2 linked regions of the Hahella sp. HNIBRBA332 genome follow. Each later gene encodes a partner of the first gene's protein in a complex. Links are inferred from orthologs where the notes say so. Each region holds a gene or a part of one and is shown on either strand. Other genes may lie near its edges.

The links.
Region 2: the proteins of dapF (region 1) and rppH are in contact, whole or in part, in a solved structure (PDB 5YGU), measured with the Escherichia coli proteins. The link is inferred for Hahella sp. HNIBRBA332 from one-to-one orthologs.

The regions. Positions count from the first base shown.
Region 1 is NZ_CP132203.1:5,413,048-5,416,347, reverse strand. What follows is about bases 161-3,139. They hold dapF (diaminopimelate epimerase), read left to right. Parts: upstream 161-1,224; coding sequence 1,225-2,055; downstream 2,056-3,139. Other genes in these bases: xerC (tyrosine recombinase XerC), read left to right, coding at 2,943-3,139; O5O45_RS23965 (DUF484 family protein), read left to right, coding at 2,175-2,906; lysA (diaminopimelate decarboxylase), read left to right, coding at 161-1,212. Also shown: more of lysA, read left to right, coding at 1-160; more of xerC, read left to right, coding at 3,140-3,300. UniProt on the Escherichia coli protein: Involved in the succinylase branch of the L-lysine biosynthesis and in the biosynthesis of the pentapeptide incorporated in the peptidoglycan moiety. Catalyzes the stereoinversion of LL-2,6-diaminopimelate (L,L-DAP) to meso-diaminopimelate (meso-DAP).
Region 2 is NZ_CP132203.1:6,794,646-6,797,732, forward strand. The notes cover bases 201-2,966. They hold rppH (RNA pyrophosphohydrolase), read left to right. Parts: upstream 201-1,223; coding sequence 1,224-1,709; downstream 1,710-2,966. Other genes in these bases: O5O45_RS30225 (imelysin family protein), read right to left, coding at 201-330; O5O45_RS30230 (histidinol-phosphatase), read right to left, coding at 327-983; ptsP (phosphoenolpyruvate--protein phosphotransferase), read left to right, coding at 1,722-2,966. Also shown: more of O5O45_RS30225, read right to left, coding at 1-200; more of ptsP, read left to right, coding at 2,967-3,087. UniProt on the Escherichia coli protein: Master regulator of 5'-end-dependent mRNA decay.

The sequences.
Region 1 (3,300 bases):
ATCGCCGAGCATTACGGCACACCTTGCTATATCTACTCCCGGGCCACGCTGGAAAGGCATCTGAAAGCCTATCAGACTGCGATGGACGGCTATCCCCATATGATTTGCTACGCCGTCAAAGCGAACTCCAATCTCGCGGTGTTGAATGTACTGGCGCGACTGGGTGCGGGTTTCGACATCGTTTCCGTGGGCGAAATGGAGAGAGTGCTGGCGGCGGGCGGCAAGCCGGAGCGAATTGTCTTCTCCGGCGTCGGTAAGCTGGAACATGAGATGCGCCGCGCCCTGGAAGTCGGCGTGCATTGCTTTAACGTGGAGTCCGCACCTGAGCTGGAAAGGCTACAACAGGTCGCCGCGAGTATGGGCAAAAAAGCGCCAATCTCCATCCGCGTCAATCCCGATGTGGACCCGCAAACGCATCCCTACATCTCCACCGGGCTCAAAGAAAACAAGTTTGGCGTCAGCATTGATGAAGCGCTGGATTTGTATCGCTCCGCGGCCGCGTCGCCGCACTTGGACGTCATCGGCATTGACTGCCACATTGGTTCGCAACTTACTCAGATCAGCCCGTTCTTGGATGCGCTGGAGCGAGTGTTGAATATCATTGAGACATTGCGCAACGAAGGCATTCAACTCAAGCATCTGGATTTGGGCGGCGGCCTGGGCGTTACCTACAACCAGGAAACGCCGCCGCATCCCAACGAATACGCCCGCGCCGTCATGGAGCGCCTAAAGGGCAGCGGTCTGACGCTGGTGCTGGAGCCCGGGCGTTCCATCGCCGCCAACGCCGGGTTGATGGTCACTCGCGTAGAATATCTGAAGCATAACGGCCACAAAGACTTCGCTATTGTCGATGCGGCGATGAATGACCTGATCCGCCCGTCTCTCTATGGCGCCTGGCAGAATATCGTGCCGGTGCGGCAGCACAGCGAAGGTAAAGAAGCGCGTTATGATATTGTCGGTCCGGTATGCGAAACCGGCGACTTTATTGGCAAAGAACGTCTCTTGAACCTGAAACCGGGAGATCTGCTGGCGGTACGTTCAGCAGGAGCTTATGGCTTCGTTATGAGTTCAAACTACAACTCTCGCGGCCGCGCCGCCGAGGTGATGGTGGATGGCGACAAGCACTACCTTGTGCGTCGTCGCGAAACTATCGAGGAGTTGTTCGCGGGAGAGTGCGCGCTGCCGGAGAGCGCTTCGGTAAAACCTGCATAAAAGTGAGCTGAAATGTTAATAAAGTTCACCAAAATGCATGGTTTGGGCAACGACTTCATGGTTGTCGATCTCATCTCCCAGCATGCGCACTTCCGTCCGGAGCAAGTGCGTAGACTGGCCGATCGCAACTTCGGCGTAGGCTTCGACCAGCTGTTGATCGTTGAGCCGCCTGGACGCCCAGATGTGGATTTCAGATACCGTATTTTCAATGCCGATGGCTCAGAAGTGGAACAATGCGGCAATGGCGCTCGTTGTTTTGCGCGCTTTGTTAAAGAAAGCCGTCTGACCAACAAAAAAAATATCCGTGTGGAGACCAAAAAGGGAATTATCGAGCTGATTGTGAACAAGGATGGCCTAGTGACCGTGGATATGGGCGCGCCCAGACTGACTCCGGCGGAAATTCCTTTTCTCGCCGAGACGCAGGAGACCATCTACCCGATTGAAGTCAACGGCGTGATGTATGAGATCAGCGCGGTTTCCATGGGCAATCCGCATGGTGTATTGGTGGTGGACGACGTCAATAAAGCCCCGGTGCATAAACTGGGCAAAGCGTTGGAAAATCATTCTCGCTTTCCCGAACGCGCCAATATTGGATTTTTACAGGTGGTTCACCGCCGCTTTGCTAAGCTTAGAGTGTTCGAGAGAGGCGCCGGAGAGACGCTGGCCTGTGGCACTGGCGCTTGTGCGGCGGTGGTGGCGGGCAGGCTGCGCGGCCTGTTGGATCGCAAGGTGGAAATCAAGCTGCCGGGCGGTAACCTCAAGATAAGCTGGGAAGGCGAGGGCCATCCGGTCATGATGACCGGTCCGGCGGTGCGTGTTTTTGATGGTCAAGTAAGGATATAGCTCGGCAGGGACACTGACAGGAATAAAGTAGACGGACTATTAATACAAACGTCAGGCATACAACCGGAACTCGCAAGCCCTGATAGGCGCTAAACAGAGTTCCGGCAGTGGAGTGGTGAATGAATAATCAGGCAAAGCGCAGTGACGAAAATCCGGCGCTGACAGCAGAAGCTGTGGTGGCTTACCTGCGTGAGCACCCCAACTTTTTTGTTGAGCATGAAGAACTGCTCAATGAAATACGGCTGCCGCACCGGTCCGGCGCGGCGATTTCCCTGGTTGAGCGACAAATCAGCCTGTTTCGGGAACAACGCGATCATTATGAGCGGCAACTGTACGATTTGATCGATACGGCGCGTCAGAACGACCGCTTTTTTGAAAAGAGCAAACGCTTGTTGATGAACTTGCTGGAAGCACGTTCACTGGATGAAGTGGTGATTGTGCTGGAAGACAGTTTCACCGGCGACTTTCAGGTGGACTTCTGTAGCTTGGTGCTGTTCGCTGAGCATAAAGACTTCCCGATCAGTAATGTTTCTACCGCTTCGCTGACGGAATCCTCTGATGCGTTGGGCGAAGAGCTGCTTAACAGCGTCAAGGCGGTTTGCGGCAATCTGGAGCCCAGACAGCTGCAGGTTTTATTTCCTCACAACCACTCTGACATTGCGTCCTGCGCGGTCATTCCACTTAGATACGGCGACTTGTTGGGAATGCTGAGCATCGGCAGTCGCAATGAGCGTTATTTCAATACCAGCATGGGATCGTTATTCCTGTCTTACATCAGTGAGTCTCTTAGCCGTATGCTGCCGCCTTTATTGGCGAAAGAGGGGCGGGGAGACGAGCATTTCCCGGATTAGTCACTGGTTGCGGGTCCTGCGGTCGGAGAGTTTTCCATGAGCTTGTCCACACAAGTAGAGGCGTTTATTGCGTATCTGCATAGCGAACGCCGCTATTCCGTGCATACCGTCAGTAACTACACTCGCGATTTACGACGTGTTGTCGCGTACTGTGACGCTAATGGCGTCGCTACCTGGAAAGACCTGCATACGCCGCAGCTGCGCCAGGCTCTCAGCGAGTTTCATCGCCGTGGGCTCGGCAGTCGCTCATTGCACCGTTTGTTGTCTACAGTCAGGCGTTTTTATGAATACCTCTTGCGAGAGCGTGTCGTATACGAAAACCCCGCCAATGGCGTACGCGCCCCGAAAATGACCAAACGTTTGCCAGCGACCATGGATGTCGATCAGGCCAAGC
Region 2 (3,087 bases), 1.4 Mb from region 1 along the record:
CGCCGCGTGCGCCTGCATCCAATCCTCTCTCGCATCCTTCAGGGAGTCTGGCGTCGGCGCACTGATAAATTGCTGTAGGCCTCGATTCAACTTTTCAATCGCGTGCAGGGCGACGTCATGTTTTTCCGTCGCCGCGCTCCAAAGTGGCGACACAACTGCTCCTGCCGTCGCTTTGGCGTCAGCCTGCTCCTGTGCGGTGAGTGGCGTGGCGCTCTGCTGCGGGGCTGAGGATTCAGTTGGAGAGTTCCGCTCCGTGCTTTTATCGCAGGCAGTTAATGCGATGCACAGCAAGAATAGCTGGATCGCAATATGACGTCCGCCCACTCTCATGGGCGCAGACTCATGATTTCCCAGCCGCGCTCGCGAGCAGTTTGCAATAGACGCTCGTCGCCATCCACTACAACAGGATTGCCGACATGCTCCAGAAGGGGAATATCGTTGTGGGAGTCGCTATAGAAGTAGGCATCTGACAGATCATAAGGGTTGTGTTGCAACCACTCACGCAGACGCGTCACTTTTCCGGTCTGATAACTCGGCGTGCCGCTGACTTTGCCTGTATACCGGTTGTTGATGAACTCAGGCTCCGTGGCGATTAGCTCATCGACTTCCAGCAGGTCGGCGATAGGCTGGGTGACGAAGCGATTGGTGGCGGTGATGATAAGTAGATAATCGCCTTTGTCGCGGTGACTACGGAGTAACTCAAGCGCTTTGGGAAGCAGGAGAGGGCGAATCGACTCTTCGACGAATTCTTTTCGCCACTGATGCAATTGCTCCAGAGGATGCTGGGTCAGGGGGCTCAGGGCGAACCCCAGGTATTTGAAGATATCCAGCTGACCTTTAAGGTAGTCCTGATAGAACTCGTCATTTACGCGTTTGAAGTCTTCCTGATCGACAATTCCCCTGTGAACCAGAAAATCGCCCCAGGCGTGGTCGCTGTCGCCGGCGATGAGAGTATTGTCCAGATCAAAAATAGCTAGAGCCAATGCTTAAACTCCTCTGTGATGGGCGTGGGAATTGTACACTATAAAGGAAATTGATCCGTAGCGGCCAACCGTAGCGGAAACGAGGCGTGACGGGCGTTCGGGGTGACATTCTGTTATTTATTGACTAAATCCTAATATATTATTAGAAGAGTTAGCTAAAAGCCCTTAAAGTAAAGCTAATTTGTATACAGCTGTTCAATTGTGGAACAATGTTGAAAAAAATTATAAGGATGGCAGTTCGTGATAGACGCTGAAGGTTACCGTCCCAACGTCGGCATCATACTGTGCAACCCTCGTGGTGAAGTGTTCTGGGCCAGACGTATTGGACAAGACTCCTGGCAGTTTCCCCAAGGCGGCATTAAGAAAGACGAATCGCCTGAAGAGGCTCTGTTCAGAGAGCTAAAAGAAGAAGTGGGGCTGCCGCCCGAGGCTGTGGAGATTGTCGCTGGCACTCGCGGCTGGTTGCGTTACCGCCTGCCGAAGAAAATGATTCGCTATGACTCTCATCCCGTGTGTGTGGGGCAAAAGCAAAAGTGGTTCATGTTGCAGTTATTGGCGGATGAATCGGAAATCTGCACGAATTACACGGACAAACCTGAATTTGACGGCTGGCGATGGGTCAGCTATTGGTATCCCCTCGGGCAGGTAGTATCCTTCAAACGAGAGGTGTATCGACGGGCGATGAGGGAGTTCGCCCCGGTCTTGTTCAAGCGTGAGGAAAGTTGAAGCGTCCCGCCTATGCTGAGTGTATTGCGTAGTATTGTACAAGAAGTCAACGCCGCTCCGAATCTGGTAGAGGCGTTGGAGCTTATTGTGAAACGCGTACATGAGTCGATGGACACTGAGGTGTGTTCCATCTATCTGCTGGATCCAGAGACCAATCACTATATTTTAATGGCTACCCAGGGGCTGAATCCTGAGTCTATCGGTAAGGTTAAATTGGGGCATTCCGAAGGGTTGGTAGGATTGGTGGGGGTGCGTGAAGAGCCCTTAAACCTGCACAATGCGCCAGCCCACCCCCGTTATCGTTATTTCCCTGAAACCGGCGAAGAAAAGTATAAGTCCTTCCTCGGCGTTCCTATTATTCATCACCGTAAAGTACTTGGCGTATTGGTTGTTCAGCAGCAGGCCAGTCGTCTGTTTGATGAAAGTGAAGAAGCCTTCCTGGTAACTATCTCCGCTCAGCTCGCGGCGGTTATCGCTCATGGGGAGGCGACGGGAATTATCTCCGGGTTAAATTTTACTGGACAGAAAGCCCGGGACATTTGTTTTAAAGGCGTCGCAGGTGCGTCAGGCGTCGCCATCGGTAAATGTGTCGTCAAATTCCCTCATGCTGACCTGAAAGCCGTACCGGAAAAGCCCTGCACAGACATTGAAGCGGAGATGGCGCTGTTTGACTCTGCGGTTGCAGCAGTGCGGCAAGATATCAAAGAGGTAGGCGAACGCCTGTCTACGCAGTTGAGACCGGAAGAGCAGGCCTTGTTTGACGTCTATCTGGGCATGTTGGATGACAATGCGCTGAGCGGTGAGGTGAAAAACTTCATTCGAGAGGGCAACTGGGCTCAGGGCAGTCTTAAAGTTGTCGTGCAGGAATACGTGCGTCACTTCGAGGCGATCAATGACGCTTACCTGCGGGAGCGAGCCGTCGATATCAAAGACCTGGGGCAGAGAGTTCTGGCTTATCTGCAAAAACAGCATATTGATGAGCAGCGCGACTATCCGGAAAACACCATTCTGGTCAGTGAAGAGCTGACGCCATCCATGTTGGGCGAGGTGCCTCGCGAGAAGCTGTTGGGGTTGGTGTCGGTGCAGGGTTCTGGTAACTCCCACGTGGCGATTCTCGCCAGAGCGATGGGGTTGCCGTGCGTAATGGGCGTTATAGATATGCCCATTAACAAGCTGGATGACAGAGATATCATCATCGATGGCTATAACGGCGAAATATACAGCCATCCGTCTCCAGAGCTATTGAGCTACTACAACTCAATCGTTGAGGAAGAGCAGCAAATATCAAAGGGCCTGGAAGAGCTGCGGGATCTTCCCTGCGTCACCAAAGACGGCCATCACATGACGCTATGGGTCAACACAGGCTTGATGACCGATG